Regions from separate parts of the Polaromonas sp. P1_E3 genome, predicted to be linked through region 2. Evidence: predicted binding sites of a transcription regulator. Region 2 holds the regulator's gene; each other region holds the start of a gene.
The links. Region 2 encodes sigma-54, which starts transcription at its own class of promoters, with help from an activator protein. Its sites were predicted from a motif close to TGGCANGNAANCTGCTTT; they were not measured.
Positions count from the first base shown of each region.

Region 1: a site for sigma-54 is predicted at 1,909-1,926, ahead of glnK (P-II family nitrogen regulator). Genes of this name have one in related genera too.
Region 3: a site for sigma-54 is predicted at 4,125-4,142, ahead of AC1D0Z_RS03070 (pilin). Genes of this name have one in related genera too.

Region 1 covers NZ_JBFUBD010000001.1:25,947-31,884, forward strand. The annotation lists gene AC1D0Z_RS00110 (YifB family Mg chelatase-like AAA ATPase) at 1-1,541, opposite strand, end outside; gene glnK (P-II family nitrogen regulator) at 2,066-2,404, shown strand; gene AC1D0Z_RS00120 (ammonium transporter) at 2,433-3,980, shown strand; gene AC1D0Z_RS00125 (SMP-30/gluconolactonase/LRE family protein) at 4,193-5,119, shown strand; gene glcE (glycolate oxidase subunit GlcE) at 5,192-5,938, shown strand, end outside.
Region 2 covers NZ_JBFUBD010000003.1:75,514-81,451, reverse strand. The annotation lists gene AC1D0Z_RS01490 (THUMP domain-containing class I SAM-dependent RNA methyltransferase) at 1-420, opposite strand, end outside; gene AC1D0Z_RS01485 (RNA polymerase factor sigma-54) at 462-1,997, opposite strand; gene lptB (LPS export ABC transporter ATP-binding protein) at 2,134-2,925, opposite strand; gene lptA (lipopolysaccharide transport periplasmic protein LptA) at 2,940-3,566, opposite strand; gene AC1D0Z_RS01470 (thiol:disulfide interchange protein DsbA/DsbL) at 3,738-4,400, opposite strand; gene AC1D0Z_RS01465 (SPOR domain-containing protein) at 4,483-5,112, opposite strand; gene argS (arginine--tRNA ligase) at 5,175-5,938, opposite strand, start outside.
Region 3 covers NZ_JBFUBD010000008.1:2,273-8,210, reverse strand. The annotation lists gene AC1D0Z_RS03080 (PglL family O-oligosaccharyltransferase) at 1-1,621, opposite strand, end outside; gene AC1D0Z_RS03075 (PglL family O-oligosaccharyltransferase) at 1,692-3,506, opposite strand; gene AC1D0Z_RS03070 (pilin) at 3,622-4,089, opposite strand; gene AC1D0Z_RS03065 (GspE/PulE family protein) at 4,236-5,938, opposite strand, start outside.

The DNA.
Region 1 (5,938 bases), on a different contig from region 2:
TGTGCTGCCTTGAGCGCGCGGCGATATTGCACGGCTTCTGCCACGTGGGTGACCTGTACAGTTTCGGCCCCTGCAAGGTCGGCAATCGTCCTGGCCACTTTCAGGCAGCGATGGATGCTGCGGCCTGACCAGCCCAGCCGCGCTGCCGCGGTGTTCAGGAATTTCGCGGACGCGTCATCGAGCCGGCATTGCGCGTCAATGGACTGGCCTTCCAGCGCCTGATTGGCCGCGCCCTGCCGTGCCATGGCTCGGTCACGTGCGGCGGCAACCCGCGTTCTGATAGCGGCAGTGGCTTCGCCCGGCGGCGCATTGACCAGCTCATCGGCTGCAAGCGCACCCACCTCCACGTGCAGGTCGATACGGTCCAGCAGTGGGCCGCTGAGTTTGCCCTGGTAACGCGACACCTGGTCGGGCGAGCAGCGGCAAGCCCGCAAGCTCGATCCCAGGTAGCCGCAGGGGCAGGGGTTCATCGCCGCGACCAACTGGAAGCGCGCCGGAAATTCGGCACGCTGGGCTGCCCGTGAAATGGTGATGGTGCCGGACTCCAGCGGTTCGCGCAGGGCTTCCAGCGCCGCCCGGGGAAATTCAGGAAGTTCATCCAGGAACAAGACGCCACGGTGCGCCAGGGAAATTTCACCGGGCCGGGGTGGAGAGCCGCCACCAACAAGCGCAACAGCGCTTGCCGTATGGTGCGGCGCGCACGTGGGGCGTATGGCCCATTTGTCCAGCGTGAACCGGCCGCCCAATGACGCCACCGCCGCGCTTTCCAGTGCTTCTTCAGTGGTCATGGCCGGCAGGAGGCCTGCAAAGCGCTGCGCCAGCATGGATTTTCCGGAGCCCGGAGCGCCCACCATCAACAGGCTGTGTCCGCCGGTCGCGGCGATCTCAAGGGCGCGGCGGGCGGCTGCCTGGCCCTTGACGTCCGCGAGGTCCGGGTACGGCGACTGGGCCGAGGGCACGGTCGGCTGGACGCGAGACCATCCGTCTCCTGCTTCAACCGCGAGGTCGCCCGGCAGAAATTGCCTCACCACATCCAGCAAGTGGTGCGCCTGAAAGATTTCGGCGCCTGGCACCAGTGCTGCCTCCTGGGCGCTGGCATTGGGCAAGACCAGCTTGGGCAGTTTCCCGGCCGCAAGCCGCTCGGGGCGTGCCAGGGCCAGGCTCATGGCAAGCGCTCCGCGGATGGGCCGCAGTTCGCCGCCAAGCGACAACTCGCCGGCGAACTCGTAACCCTCCAGCTTGCGCGCGTCGATCTGGCCGCTGGCGGCCAGAATGCCCAGCGCGATGGGCAGGTCGAAGCGGCCCGAATCCTTGGGAAGGTCGGCCGGCGCCAGGTTCACGGTAATGCGTTTGTTGGCCGGGAAGTCCAGCCCGGCATTCTGGATGGCTGAGCGCACACGCTCACGCGCTTCCTTGACTTCCGTTTCCGCAAGTCCGACCAGCGTAAAGCTGGGCAACCCATTGGCAAGATGCACTTCCACCTGCACGGGCCTTGCTTCCAGGCCCAACAAGGCGCGGCTATGCACTAAAGACAAGCTCATTCCAGATTTCCTCCCTCGGGGCGGTGTCATGACTGAACCCGGGGCCATCCCCGGTTTCAGGCGCACCAGCCTTCACGAGAGGCAAGTATCGCCCAGCCGACCGCCGGCCCGCGGAATTGGCGGAGAGGTATGACCCGCCGGGGTAAAGGAGCGGTGCACTTTGGCCCCCAACCCGCGCGGCGTGTCATCCCCAAAACCGGCATTGCAGAGCTTGCCATGCACTAAAGACAGGCTTGGTGCGGCTTTTTTACTTCATGCTCCAAAATCGTGCATTTAATCGCACTTAATTGGTGCGGCAGGGTTGGCCAGGTCCGCAGCGGCCCGCTCGAAGTTTGAAGGAAGACCCGCCGCCCATGTAAAGCGTCTTTGGCACGTTACCTGCTAAGAAGTTCGCTCAAGTTGCCAGCCTTCGGAGCTTTTACGGAAGCTCTGATCCGCAATGACTCGTACAAAAGCCCTGTAATCCGGCTGAGGTGGTGCTTGACGATGCTGCTTCCCTATTCATCCCTGGAGGAAACCTGAAAATGAAACTCGTAACGGCCATCATTAAACCGTTCAAGCTGGACGAAGTGCGTGAAGCGCTTTCCGGTATTGGCGTGCAAGGCATTACTGTGACTGAAGTCAAAGGCTTCGGTCGCCAGAAAGGCCATACCGAGCTATACCGTGGTGCAGAGTATGTTGTCGATTTCCTGCCCAAGGTCAAGATCGAAGCAGCAGTCTCCGACGAGCTGGTGGACCGCGTGATTGAAGCGGTTGAGGGCGCTGCCCGCACCGGCAAGATCGGTGACGGCAAGGTTTTTGTTTACAACCTCGAGCAGGTCGTGCGCATCCGTACCGGTGAAACCGGCAAGGAAGCGCTGTAAGGCTCACCCCAACGAAGAGAACACAGACATGAAAAAACTACTTGCCTCCCTGGTATTGGGATTGAGCCTGCTGACGACCGGCGCCGTGATGGCGCAGGCCCCGGCCGCTGCACCTGCGGCCTCCGCAGAAGCCAAACCTGCTGAAGCCGCTGCTTCCGCTGCCGCGCCTGCCGCAGCAGCGGAAGCACCCGCCGCTGCTGCCGCGGCCTCCGCACCGGCTGCTGCCGCCGCGCCTGCGCCTGTTCCCAACAAAGGCGACACCGCCTGGATGATGGTTTCCACGCTGCTGGTCATCATGATGACCGTGCCCGGCCTGGCGCTGTTCTACGGTGGCCTGGTCCGCAGCAAGAACATGCTGTCCGTCCTGATGCAGGTCATGGTCACCTTCTCGATGATCGTCGTGCTGTGGTTCATCTACGGTTACAGCCTGGCCTTCACTGAAGGCAACCGCTTCTTCGGCGGCTTCGACCGGCTCTTCATGAAGGGCATCTGGGACAACGTCGCGGGCACCTTTGCCAATGGCGCGACCTTCAGCAAGGGTGTCGTGATCCCCGAGATCGTGTTCGCCGCCTTCCAGGCCACGTTCGCAGGCATCACCTGCGCGCTGATCGTCGGCGCCTTCGCCGAACGCATCAAGTTCTCCGCAGTGCTGCTGTTCATGGCAATCTGGTTCACCTTCAGCTACGCCCCTATCGCCCACATGGTCTGGTTCTGGATGGGCCCTGACGCCTACACGGGCAAGGAAGTGGTTGACGCCATGAACGGCAAGGCGGGCTACCTCTGGCAAATGGGCGCCCTGGACTTCGCAGGCGGCACCGTGGTGCACATCAATGCCGCCGTCGCTGGACTGGTGGGCGCTTACTGCATCGGCAAGCGCGTCGGCTACGGCAAGGAAGCCATGGCCCCTCACAGCCTCACCTTGACCATGGTCGGTGCCGCATTGCTGTGGGTGGGCTGGTTCGGCTTCAACGCCGGCTCCGCTCTGGAAGCCAACGGCTTTGCAGCCCTGGCCTTCATCAACACGCTGGGTGCAACCGCTGCCGCTGTGCTGGCATGGTGCGTCGGTGAAGCGCTGATGCGCGGCAAGGCTTCCATGCTGGGCGCTGCATCCGGTGCTGTCGCCGGCCTGGTGGCCATCACGCCCGCAGCCGGCAACGTCGGCATCGGCGGTGGCCTCATCATCGGCCTCATCGCCGGCTTCGCCTGCCTCTGGGGTGTGAACGGCCTGAAGAAGCTGCTGGGCGCTGATGATTCGCTCGACGTGTTCGGCGTGCATGGCGTGGGCGGTATCCTGGGCGCGCTGCTCACCGGCGTCTTCAATTCGCCAAACCTGGGTGGCCCAAGCTCCGTCGCCGACTGGACTACGGTTGCCATGCTGGCACCTGATGCGTATTCCATCGCTGCTCAGGTCTGGATCCAGGCCAAAGCCGTGCTGATCACCATCATCTGGTCCGGTGTAGTTTCCTTCATCGCCTACAAGGTGGTTGACCTCACAATCGGTCTGCGCGTCAGCGAAGAAGACGAGCGCGAAGGCCTGGACATCACCTCGCACGGTGAGACCGCCTACAACCGCTAATTCATAGTCAGACGAATTCGGGCTGCTCCAGGGCAGCTCCCTGATTGAGTATCTCCTTTGGATGTTCAGCCCGCCGGCGCAAGTCGGTGGGCTGTTTTTTTTTGGCGCGTGCCTTGTGGGCGTTGCATGATCGCCCGGATCGGGCTGCGGTGGCCCCTGCCGGTGCTAACCTTGGGTCCCTGTCCACTTTTCAGCCTTTCAAGGAACGCCGCATGACATGGCAAACCGTTGTTGCACAACCCAGTGAACTGGGTGAATCGCCGTTCTGGCATCCCGACGAGCAAATGCTGTATTGGGTTGACATTCCAGGCCGGCAGATTCACCGCTGCAACGTCTTTATGGGAACGGTACAAAGCTGGCCCATGCCGTCGGAACCCGGCAGCATCGCGCCGGCCCGTACACAGGGGCAGGGCAGTGGCCTGGTGATCGCATTGCGCGACGGCATTTACCGTGCGCGAGAGTGGGGCGCCGAGCTCCAGCAACTCATGCCTGCCCGCCATGACACCGCCACGACGCGGTTCAACGACGGCAAGGCCGATCCGCGCGGCCGCTTCTGGGCCGGCACCATGTACGAACCGCGGGACAAGTCCGTGGCCGAGCTTTTTTCCATTGACTGCCGCAACAGCCTTGTGCCTGCGGTGGAGCGCAAGGCCGGTGGCGCCATCATCGCCAATGGCCTGGCTTGGTCGCCGGACACCGCAACGGTGTACTGGACGGACACACCCACGCACACCACCCATGCCTGGGACTGGGATGCCGACAGCAACGCCATGGCGAACCGACGCGTTTTCCATCAATGGCCGGGCAAGCCCGCCGGCTGGCAATTCGGCATGCCCGGCTACGGTGGCCGCCCTGACGGCGCCGCGGTAGACATCCAGGGCAACTACTGGGTGGCCATGTTTGAAGGTGCGCGCCTTCTCAAGCTCTCCCCGGCGGGAGAACTGCTGGCTGAAATTGCCGTGCCTGCGCAGTGCCCCACCATGCCCTGTTTTGGCGGTGACGACCTGCAAACGCTGTATGTCACCACGGCGCGCTACAACCGGCCGCCTGCCGAGTTGCAGGCTTATCCCGAGTCCGGTTGCGTGTTTTCGATGCGGGTGGATGTGCCCGGCTTGCCGGTCAACTTTTTCGAGGATTGAGCTTCGCCTCTGAAAAAACCGAACAGGCGGCATGCAAAAAGATCAACTCCCCAGGCGATATACCCACGTACCATCCCAGCCATGCCTTCAGACACCGATGATGTGATGGACGCCCTGGCCGAACGGGTGCGTATTGCCGCTGCCGCCGGCACGCCGCTGCGTATCCGCGGCGGCGGCACCAAGGACTTTTACGGCCAATCACTGGAAGGTGACATCCTCGATATGACCCCGTACGCGGGCGTCATCAGCTACGAACCCAGCGAACTGGTGGTGACTGCGCGCGCCGGTACCTCGCTGGCCGAACTCGAGGCCATGCTGGCGGCCCAAGGCCAGTGCCTGCCCTTTGAGCCTCCGCACTTTGGCGCCCCCGGGCCAGCGACCGTAGGCGGCATGGTTGCCAGCGGCCTGAGCGGGCCGGCGCGCGCCAGCGTGGGTGCCGTGCGCGATTACGTGCTGGGGCTCAAGCTCATCAACGGGCGCGGCGAGTTGCTCACGTTTGGCGGGCAGGTCATGAAAAATGTGGCGGGCTATGACGTCTCCCGGCTGATGGCCGGGGCTCTCGGCACACTGGGCGTGCTGACTGAAGTCAGCCTCAAGGTGCTGCCAATGGCCCCTGCCGAGGCGACCTTGCGCTTTGAATGCAGCCAGGCACAGGCACTCGACCGGCTGAACGCCTGGGGCGGCCGGCCTTTGCCGCTCAATGCGAGTTGCTGGTCCGAAGAAGCCGGTATCGGTACGCTCTACCTGCGATTGCGCGGCGCCGCCGCCGCCGTCGAAGCCGCCTGCAAGGTGCTGGGCGGTGACAAGCAAGGCAGCACC
Region 2 (5,938 bases):
TACGTCGGGCCAGCGCGTGTCGACGCTGGGCCGCACATCGTCGAACTTGGCGCGAAAGCGGTCGGCGATCGCATCCTTGATTTTGAGTGCCGCGAAGTTCAGGCTTTGCAGCGGGCTGTGCTGGGCGGTGATCTCGACCTTGAAGGTTTGTTTGGGCGTGAACCAGATTTCCCAGGCCACGTTGGCAGCGGCGTTGTAGAGGTCTTGTTCGCTGCGGTACTGGTTGTGCTGCAACTCGATCAGCACGCGCTGGGCCAGGCGGCTGTGCAGGTTGAGCTGCAGTGCGTCGCGCCACGACGCCTGCAGCTGTACGCCGGCGCGCCAGGCTTTGCCGTCGATCCCGGTGATACGTTTGACCTCGGTGGCCAGCAGGGTTTCAACGCCTGCGGCGCACGGTAAAAACAATTGGAGTTGATTCATGACTGGCTTTGAGGGGCGGGCAGCGCGGCCTGATTGGGCGGCTAGAGTGATTTGCGCAGGTTGGCGGGCGCGATGCGAAGCGCTTCGCGGTATTTGGCCACGGTGCGGCGCGCGCATTCAATGCCCTGCTCCTTGAGCATTTCGGAAATCTGATTGTCGCTGAGCGGCTTCTTGAGGCTTTCGGATGAAACGAATTGTTTGATAAGCGCGCGTACCGCCGTGCTGGAAGCATTGCCGCCGGTTTCGGTGCCGAGCGCGGAGCCGAAAAAATACTTGAGTTCGAAGGTGCCAAAAGGCGTGCCCATGTACTTGGCCGTGGTCACACGAGAGATGGTCGATTCGTGCAGCCCCAGCTCGTCGGCGATCTCGCGCAGCACCAGCGGGCGCATGGCGAGCTCGCCGTGGGTGAAGAAGTTTTTCTGCCGCTCCACGATCGCGCTGCTCACGCGCAGGATGGTGTCAAAGCGCTGCTGGATGTTCTTGATGAACCAGCGTGCCTCCTGCAGGCGCTGCTGCAGCGCCTGGCCGCCCTGGCCCTTGTGCTGCTTGAGGGCGTTGGCGTAAATATCATGAACACGCAGGCGCGGCATCACATCGCCGTTGAGCGAGACCTTGAAGCCCCGGCCTGATTTGACAACGATGACGTCGGGCACGATCAGGTTGCGCTCCACATTCACAAAGCGGCGCCCGGGCTTGGGATCGAGCCGGCCTATGACGGCAATCGCGCCCTTGATGGCGGCCTCGGGGAACCCGCACAGGTGCGACAGGCGCTTCACGTCGCGCTTGGCCAGCAACTCCATCGGCTGCTTGCACATGGCAATGGCGGCGCGGGTCTCTTCACAGTCCTTGCAATCGAGCAGTTGCAGGCACAGGCATTCGGCCAGGTTGCGCGCACCGACACCGGCCGGCTCCATGTGGTGCAGCAGCTTGAGCGCCATGGCAAAACGCTGCTCCAGCTCTTCTGCCTGCTCCATGTCATCTTTTGCAAGCCCGGCTGCCAGAGACGCCAGGCTGTCTTCAAGGTAGCCGTCGTCGTTGAGCGATTCAATAAGGAAATGCAGCGCGGCGCGGTCTTCTTCCGACAGGCGCAGGCTCAGCGACTGGCGGTGCAGGTGGTCCTGCAGCGACTCATGGCTGCCGGTCAGGTCGGAAGCCTCGGCGTCGCTCTCTTCATTGTTGTTTTTGCGTGCCGGTGCGTCACTGCCCCATTCGCTGTCATCGGGAGTGGTTTCCACGGTGCCATCGCCTTCCCAGCTTTCCTCCAGCTTGGGCTCGGCACTGACTTCTGCATCATTCGGGGCTGCAGCGCTTGTCTCATCCGCGCCGCCAGCTATTGAATCCGTAGCAGATTCAAACTCGCGGCTGTCCTGGCTCACCGGGGTGTTGATGTGTTCCAGTCCAAACTCTTCGCGTACAGCCGTCTCTTCCGACACTTCCAGAAACGGGTTCTCGTCGAGCATCTGCTCGACCTCCTGGCTCAGTTCAAGCGTCGACAGCTGCAACAGCCGGATCGACTGCTGCAGCTGGGGCGTCAGCGCAAGATGCTGCGAGACGCGGAGTGACAGCCCTTGCTTCATCTCAAAGATTTCTGACGACAGAGCTGAAAGAGTTCAAGCAGGGGCCGCGGAACCGGCTTAGCCGGGCCGCAGGCGCCGCCCCCTCGAGGGGGGAGGGAGCTACATGAAGTGAGCGACAACAGGGGGGAGCCCATCTCTACATCTTGAAATGTTCGCCGAGATAGACACGGCGCACATCGGCGTTGTTCACAATCTCGGACGGCGTGCCCTGGGCCAGCACGTGGCCGTCGCTGATGATGTAGGCGTGGTCGCAAATGCCCAGCGTTTCACGCACGTTGTGGTCGGTGATCAGTACGCCGATTCCGCGCGACTTGAGGAAGCCGATGATGCGCTGGATTTCGATCACGGCAATGGGGTCGATGCCGGCAAAAGGTTCGTCCAGCAGGATGAATCGCGGCTGGGTGGCCAGGGCGCGTGCAATCTCGACACGGCGTCGCTCGCCGCCCGAAAGCGCCGGCGCTGGTGAATTGCGCAAATGATCAACCCGCAAATCCTGCAGCAGCGCGTCAAGCCGCGACTCAATGTCTGCCCGTCCCAGCGGTTTCCCGGTTTTATCGAGTTGCAGCTCCAAAACAGCGCGCACGTTTTCTTCCACCGTGAGCTTGCGGAAAATCGATGCTTCCTGCGGCAGGTAGCTGAGCCCCAGGCGGGCGCGCAGGTGAATCGGCATGTGTTCGACCGACTCCCCGTCGATGGAGATTTCGCCCGCGTCGGCGCGCACCAGGCCCACGATCATGTAGAAGGATGTGGTCTTCCCGGCGCCGTTGGGCCCGAGGAGGCCCACAACCTCACCTTTTTGCACGGACAGGGACACGTCCTGCACCACTTTGCGGCTGCCGTAGGATTTTTGCAAACCCTGCGCTACAAGTCGGCTGGGAGTCGGGGCAAGGGCGGCGGGAGCCGCCGAAGTATCAGTCACCACATCCATCTGTGCTGGTCTTTCTATTTCTTCTCATTGCCCAGCGTCGTGCTGGGGCGCAGAACCGGGGCGGGGCCTGCTGGCGGCGTTGCAGCAGGCGCCGAAGCTGTGGCACGCGGGGACAGCATGGCGCGAACCCGTCCTGTGGGGTTGCTGGCCGTGCGGTTTTGCGCGCCCCCGTCCACGGTAAAAACGTCGGTGTTGTTGTCATAAACAATCAGGCTGCCGGTGGTTTCGTCCACCAGGGTGGCGCCGTTGTAGCGGCGCACCACGGCCCGCTTGATGAACTTCACCAGGTCGGCACGGCTGTCATATTCAATGCGTTCGCCTTCACCTTCGATGTATTCATCCACGCCGTCGCGCTTTTTCCGGTAAAACGCCAGCTTGCCGGGGGCCGCGATGGACACTGCCTGCTGGTAGCCCTCGGGATCCTGCATGACGTCAACGCGCTCGCCGCGCACGATGGTCGTGCCTTTGGTGATCACGACATTGCCGGTAAAAACGCTGGTCTGTTTCAGGTCGTCATAACGCAGGGCGTCTGCCTCCGCATTCATGGGCTTGTCCCGGTCGGCTTTTTCTGCATGGGCCGGGAAGGCCGTCCCCAGCGTCAGGAAGACCGGCAGGATGAGGGAAAAAATGCGGTGTTTCATAAGGCACGAATCTTGCTGCTTGGGGTTGGACCATTGTAGCCATGCAAGCTGCGGGAATGGCTTACCCCGGAAAAGCAGGGGGCAAAAAAGCCATAAAAAAACCCGCCGGCAACGGGCGGGTTTACAGGGGCGGGTTTTTAAAACCTGGCGTTGGCCCGGCTTTGCCCGGTTTTATTTTTTGGCGTTCCGGGACTGTCCAATCAGGTAATCGGTGACCTGAAGCGCCCGCGCCATGGTTTGCGTCATGGTGCCCGTGGTGTAGTAGCGTCCGGCAATGCCCAGCGCGGGAACACCGTCAACCTTGTAGGCATCCTGCAGTTGCGTGGCCTTGCGCGCCTTGGTTGTCACCGAGAAGGAGTTGTACAGCTCCACGAACTTGGCCTTGTTGAGGCCTTGCTTTTCGGCCCAGACGGCGACAGCATCTGCGGTGTTGAGGGGCTGTTTTTCTACATGAATCGCGTTAAACACCTTTTTATGCAGTTCCTCGACCTTGCCCATGGCTTCGAGCACGTAGTAAAGGCGTTGCTGGGGTTCAAAGTCCGGGCGGAAGGACACGGGCACGCGCCTGAGCGCGACGTCTTTTGGCAGCTGCTTGATCCAGGCTTCGAGCTGGGGCTCAAAGGCGTGGCAGTGCGGGCAGCTGTACCAGAAGAATTCCACGACTTCAATCCGGCCCGCAGGGGCCTCGGTCGCCACGGGCTTGTCCAGCGTCAGGTAATCGGTGCCCTCCTTGAAAGCCCTGGCCTGGGCTTGCGCCGTAGTAGACAGCGTGGCGCCCCCCAAAGTGGCGGCGGCCACCGAGGCGGCTGAAAGTGAAAACTCACGGCGTTGCATCAAATTTTTCTCCTGAATGACGGGAATACTCGTGTACGTTGGTACAGCGCCCGCTGAAAAAGTTCAGTCGGCGGTGAAAGTGTCAGCGCTGGACCCTGACCAGGGCGGTTTCTATCGAGTTATTGTCCAGGCGCTCCTTGGCCTTGTCCGCATCTTCCTTTTTGTCGAAAGGGCCCAGGCGCACGCGGTACACAGTGCGTCCCGCCTGCTCGCGCTCCGTTACTTTCGCCTGCATGCCCAGCAGCAGCAGCTTGGCCCGTTGCTGTTCGGCATCTTCCGGCGTGCGGAAGGCGCCGGCCTGGATGAAATAGCTGAAAGGATCGGCACCCGGACCAGAGGAAAGGCCTTCGACCTTGGCCTTTGCCAGATCGCCCAGCGGATCGGCCGGCGCCGGTTTGGCGACTTTGGCCGGCGCTGACGCGGCGGCCTTGGGTGTGGTGGCCGGATCAGGCACAGCAACGCCGGGAACTTCAACCACGGCCGGAGGCTGCGGCGGCTTGGGCTGGTTCTTGCCGGCCAGCGGCGCGTTCGGATTCCAGTCCTTGTTCTTCTTGGCCTCTGCCGCGTCGCTGTCGGGGTTACGCGCCTGGCTCTTGTTCATGAAAGGGACCGGCACCTTGGTGATGTAGACCGCCACCGCCAGCGCTGCACCCAGGCCGATCAGCGCGCCAATGATCAAACCCAGCAGGGTTCCGCCTCGTTGTGTATTCATACCTTGCCCACGTTCATTGCTTGTCCCGAAAATCCGCATGATTTTTGTCACTGTCCCACTGCTTACATCTTGCGCGGGGCGCTAACACCCAGCACTGCCAGGCCATTGTGCAACACCTGCGCTGTCGCGGCGACCAGCGCCAGGCGTGCGAGCTTGACGGCCTCGTCGTCCACCAGGATGCGCTCGGCATCGTAATAGCTGTGATAGCTGGCCGCCAGTTCACGCAGGTAAAAGGCCACGTCGTGTGGCGCAAAACCGTCAGCCGCGTTGGTCAGCATGTCCGGATATTTGGCAAGCAGCAGCATCAGCGCCTGGGCTTGCGGACTGTTGAGTGCCGAAAGATCAACCGATTTCAAACTGGCCTCGTCGCCGCCCTGGCCCGCCCAGGTGGTCAGGATGGAGCAGATGCGCGCGTGCGCGTACTGCACGTAGTACACAGGGTTTTCGTTGTTCTTTGCCAGCGCCAGGTCGATGTCGAAGATGTACTCGGTGTCGGGCTTGCGGCTGAGCAAAAAGAAACGGACGGCGTCTGCACTGGTCCACTCGATCAGGTCACGCAGGGTGACATAGCTGCCGGCGCGCTTGGAGATCTTGACCTCTTCGCCATTGCGCATCACGCGCACCATGGTGTGCAGCACGTAGTCAGGGTAACCCTGCGGGATGCCCTCGCCGGCGGCTTGCAGTCCGGCGCGCACGCGCGCAATGGTGCCGTGGTGGTCCATGCCCTGGATGTTGATGGCCTTGCCGAAGCCGCGCTCCCATTTGGCCAGGTGGTAAGCCACGTCGGGCACAAAGTAGGTATAGCTGCCGTCGCTCTTTTTCATCA
Region 3 (5,938 bases), on a different contig from region 2:
GGCCCAGCATGACCGCGCTCTCAATGACTTTTTCAATCACCCGGGGTTCTGGTGAATAGTGGAGCAACTCTGACGCAAGGGAATTGATCGCCTCCGCATTCCCGACCGTCAAAGCTGTAACACTCAACTCCGCAAAAAACACCTGATTCTGAAAAAACCCGGCTCCCCGGATTTTTTCCAGGGTATTTTCGCGGTAAGCCGGACTCCGCTCAGAAGGCGGTAGATAGATCTGGCTGACCCGGTGATAGCTATTGACGGCGTACACCAGCGCCGCGATTGAAAGCGCCGCCAGCAGGGTTTGAGTAAGCAATACGCGTCGGCGTCCGTTGCTTTTTACCGCCCATCCGGGGAGGCTTGTGGCCTTTGCGGTTGCCGTGCCACCCGGCGAAGAGGTTATCCACAACAAGCCCAGGCACAGCCCGAAGCTTATTTGGAACGGGCCATACCAAAGGGGATACTCCAGCATACTGTGAAGCAGGATGACCAAGATGACCCCCCACGCCAGCTGACGGGTGGGGTCGGTGTCGCGCCACGGCTTGGCCCGGTAGACCAGCCATGCACAACCTGCACAGATCACAACGGCTGCCGGAACGCCCAGTTCGACAGCAAGATGCAGCGGAAGGTTGTGTGCGTTGTCCAGGATTTCACAGAAACGGGGCCCCTGATACAAATGAATGTAATGCGCGTAGTCCAGCTCATTGAGCCCCCAGCCCAGCCACGGCCTGTTCGCAATCAGCTCCAGCACGTTTGACCACAGCACCATCCGGCTGCTGCAGCCACCCTCGCCCGCAATGCGGCCGAAGACATTATTTCCTACCGCACCACTGACAAGCTGCAGCAACCAGGGCAAGGACAGTGCCGAGATAAAGTAGGCCACAACCGCCCACAGACACAACTCCAGCAGCCGTGAGCGCCCGGGAGGTTTCCAAAACCATATGAGTGCAGTGATGAGAAGTAGCTGCAGAAGCCCTGTTCTCGATGCTGAGGCAGCATTGCCCGCAGCGAGCAACACCGCCATCGGCACGGCCGAGACACGCATCCGGCCATGAGCCGCGAACCACAGCAACGCAAGCAATCCAATATTGGTCAGGGATGCGAACTGATTGCGTTGCCGTAAGTTGGCAAACGCCTCGCCGACAGGTGACACATTCACCCAAGGCGCCAACGGCGAAGCCAGGTTGAAATACTGGCACAGCCCGATTGCGCAGCTTGACAATGCCGCAATAAGCCAAACCCAGCAAATCGCTCGCCGGCATCCGAAGCCGTAGCCACTTGCCCACAATGCAGCAGCACCAATGCAGCACATGGCGCCTGCGAGCAGCATCATGTCTTGCCACGGACGTGTTCCCCCGCCTGATAAAGAAACCCAGAAGAGGAAGAGCATTCCCGCAAGCCCTGCCTTGAGCAACAGGCCACGCTCCGCATTCCCTCCAGCCAGGAGAAGAGCGCCGCAAATCCACGATATTGCCAGCGGCACAACAGCCGGGCTAGGCCCGCCGGCAAAGGGGTTTAACCAGGTCACCAGCATGAGCATGACGGCAAGGCCGGACATGCCGCACAGCACCTTTTTTTCCATTCCCGTCTCAAGCATGAATGGGCCGTCGCCGGAAGCGCAGTTCAAACTGGCTGCTTTGATTGGCTCGACGGGCCTGCGCCACACACGAGCTACGCACTGATCGCTTGTACCCCATCTAGCTGGCCGCGCGTCCGTAGCAGGCTTGCTCAAAAGTCGCTGTCGCTTTAGGCACCGGTACGGGGTTTTGAAGGTATTCCACCAATTGACGCGCCACAGGTAGTTTGCTGCCCATCAACGCGTTCTTGAAAGAGTCCACTTGCCCGTTGCTCATTCTCCAGACGATATAGAGAATCCATTTCGCCTCGTCGATCCTTCCGGATTGAGCCAGCGCCAATATGGTGGAGTTTTGAAACCAGATCTCCGTCATTACGCAGCCGATTGCAGCCGCGCGCTTGAGATGGGATTCGTAATTTGTTTCGCTCACTGTTTCGAGCTGAAGGCCCGGAAAATCTGCGTAGCGGCGGAACCAGAAGACGCGTTCGGCATCTTTCAATCTTTCGGCCTGGGTACTAACCAGGCCGGGAGCGTAAACCGGCGTCAAAAGATAGTAGTCGCGGTTCATCGATAAGGTAACGCCCAGCACTGAGATTCCGGCAAGTACGGCCGCCATGCGTACAGCCTTCGGCGCGGGCGTTCTTTCCCCGCAATTGCCGGGGTCCGACAGATCGGCGTCAGACCGAGCCGCGCCTGGGCGCCGGCTGCATGTCAGGGTACCGAGTAACCAGCATGCCGGCAGCAGGAAATACGCGTACCACAAAGGAAACTCGACCAGTGAATGAATCAATAGGCACCCAAGGCAAACAAACGCTAAAAATCCGTAACTGGTCGCGAAAAGGCCTCGGGCTCGCCACAGTACCCACGCGATCAAGCTGAAGAACAGAATCGCAACGGGCAAACCAAAATCGAACGCCAGCTGCAGGAGGAGATTGTGGGAATGAGACATGCCGACTCCCACCTCGATACCGGCGCCACCCAGGAAAAATGTAGCGGAATATCGCAGTATTCCGTTGCCCGCCCAAAGATGTTCCATCACCATAAGTGCAGTCTGGCGCCACGCGGCAGAGCGCATACCAAGCCCTTCCGAAGAAGTCTGTGCCAGCTTCTGAACACCGAAAAACTCGGCCCCGCCGGACCTGCTCACAAGAAAAAGCACTAGCCAGATCGCACCCACAAGCGCAATCGGAAAAACCGCTTTGACAAGACCTCGACGGTCGCGAAAGGACGATGCCGCCATGCACATGGATATGAAGAAGACCTGCAATAGCGCTGTCCGGGAACCGGTGGTGGTGATGCCAAAGATCACGACTAGGCTCAACAAGGACCAAAGCCACGTACGGATGCTGCCGGTGCGTTGAAGAAAAACCAGAGCGACCAGGCCCAGATTCAGGAAAGTGCCCTGGTGATTGGGCTGCCGGATAAATCCAAAAGTTCGACCGGCATCACTGACCGGGGAGATGAGCAGCCAGCGGGCGTCAAGCTCGAAATATTGCGCGGCAGATGCAAATGCAGCAAGGGTCGCAGCGATGGCGAGACCTTTGGCACTCGCCTGAAACCAGTTCATGGCGTGCTCTCCGGCGCATGCCGCATGTCCTGCCCCCACGGACAAGCCAGCACAAACAAGGTATCCAAACACCACAAGGTAAGCGTCCATTTGCTGCCGCCCGAATGCAGCATACTGAAGCAGCGCCACCGCGAAAAGCAGCACGAAAGCCCCCACAGCCGCCAGAAATTCCACCCGTCTCTCGATGAGAAAGACGGCATCGGCGCCCAGGAGAATCAACATCAACGCCAGACCGGTCACGCATAGCGCCTCGGCTGTGAAGTTCGTCAACGGGATGGTGCCGTAGCCAACCAGTGCCGGCAGTCCAAAAACAATGAACCCCACGAGGTAGATCAACCACACCCGTTGTTCTTGCGCCCGCACCGTCATTTTTCTGTCCACTTCATGCAAAAGCCTACATTTGAGCTGGCCACATTCTGACCGCTTTTCTTGCGCCCACAAAAAAAGGCACCCGGAGGTGCCTTTTTACAGACAGGAAGACCTATCAGTTGCCGCGGCATGAACCTGGCAAATACTTGACTGGCGTACCGGAAGCCGTGCTCGGGCCGCAGATCCACTGCTTGACCAGGGAACCGGCTGCCAGCGTACCACCTGCTGGATCGGAAGGAACCAAGGCAATCCAGGTGCTGCCGATCGTGGAGTCATTGATGGTATCCGACACTTGAACGCTGACGGTGCCAGTTGCGTTGGTCTGGATACGGTTGACATACTTGCTCGTCGACACTGTCGACTCGCAGCCCCATGAACCAGCCGTTGGCAGGCTCGAAGCGGACTGGAAGGTTTCAGTAATGGACGTGCGGCAAGCAGAAGCAGCAAGAATCACTTCAGACAGCTTGGCGCGCTTGGTGTAATCCTGATAAGCAGGCAGAGCCACCGCAGCCAGAATACCGATAATCGCCACGACGATCATCAATTCGATCAGGGTAAAACCCTTTTGCATAGAACGCTTCATAAAAACTCCTTGGTTGAAAAAACTAGCTCGTCTTAACTGCAGTTTTTGTGCCACGTTAAAGAGCCTTCTTTTTCGTGATTTTTGGACCGTAAAAGGCGACCAGCTTACCTTTTTGACTCATGACACTGAATCCAATGACATTTTTGTCATTTGATGCAGACCGATCGGACCATCTTCAGGTCCGTCAGGCCCATAAGTACTTTTTCCATTCCGTCCATCTTGAGTGTGCGCATGCCGCTGTTGACAGCACTTGCAAAAAGCTCCGCTACGCGGGCGCGTTCCTGGATCAGTTTTTTGGCGGCATCGTCAGCAATCATGAGTTCATGCAAACCAACGCGGCCCTTGTAACCGGTTTTGTTGCACTTGTCGCAGCCAACCGCACGGTACAAAGTCAGTTTGTCATCCTTGCCGTAACGCTCCATCCAGTCCTCGAAAAGCTTTTGTGACTCCCCACCAGGATCGGCTTTCCAGGCTTCGGTATGGCGCAATTCTTCGGAATATTCCTTGATGAAATCCTTGATCTCCTGCGAACTCGGTTGATAGGCCTRTTTGCAGTCGCAGAGTTTTTTGGCCAGGCGTTGGGCCAGGATACCCAGCAACGCATCTGCAAAATTAAAGGGGTCCATGCCCATGTCCAGCAAGCGCGTGATGGATTCAGGGGCCGAATTGGTATGCAGTGTCGAGAAAACCATGTGGCCCGTCAGCGATGCCTCAACCCCCATGGCCACAGTTTCCTTGTCTCGCGATTCTCCGACCATGATGATGTCCGGATCAGCTCGCAGGAAAGCACGCATGACCAGTGCGAAGTCGATACCCGCCTTCCTGTTAATCTGGACTTGGCGCAAACCCTTCTGTGTAATTTCCACAGGATCTTCGGCAGTCCAGATTTTGGTATCAGGAGTGTTGAGGAATTTGAGGATGGAGTGCAGCGTTGTAGTCTTGCCTGAGCCAGTAGGCCCGCATACATAAAAAAGACCATAGGGCTTTGAGACGGTCTTCTCCAGTCGCTCCTTGTTGTGCGCGGTCAGCCCGAGTTTTTCAAGTGGGATCGGCTCACCTGCGGCAAGAATCCGCATGACCACGTCCTCCACACCACCGGCGGATGGAATCGTGGCGACCCGAAGCTCGATGTCCAGTGGGCCGTATTTCTTGAACTTGATCTTCCCATCTTGCGGTTTGCGCTTTTCAGAGATATCCAGGTCGCACATGATCTTGAGGCGTGTGACCATGGCTTGGCGAAACTGCGCCGGCACTTCAATATAGGGCTGCAAGGTACCGTCAATGCGAAACCGGATACCGGTTTTGGCTTTTCCGGGCATCGGCTCGATGTGGATGTCCGAAACCTTCTGGTTGTATGCGTCAATGATGACCTTGTTGACAAACTTGACCAGCTCGTTGTCTGCTGCGGCGGACTCCAGCGAAGAGTCGTCATTCGACTCACCCTCTAGTGGGGAGTCCATGTCTGCAAGCAGTTGGTCAATGGTGCTACTGTCTGCAACCATCCCGAAAAGCTGCCCCAGGGTTTCCTCAAATTCCGTCTGGGTTGTAACGCGGTAGGAAAATTTTGAGACGCGGGAAAACACCTGCGGAACCACGCGAGCTCCCCGCACTGCCTCCGGATCCACACACATGATCACAAGGCCCTCGGTAGTTTCCTCCAGCGGAATCCAACCCTGCTGCTCAATAAAATCCCGTTTTAACGCACCATGCAACATCTCCGAGCGAATTCGCCCGGCATTGAATGCTTCGTAGGGAACACCGAAAAACTTGGCAAGCGAGGCACCAATCTGAGTCGGCCGAATGTGGAAGTTGGCCATGAGCATATGCTCGACAGATTGACCTTCTTCCC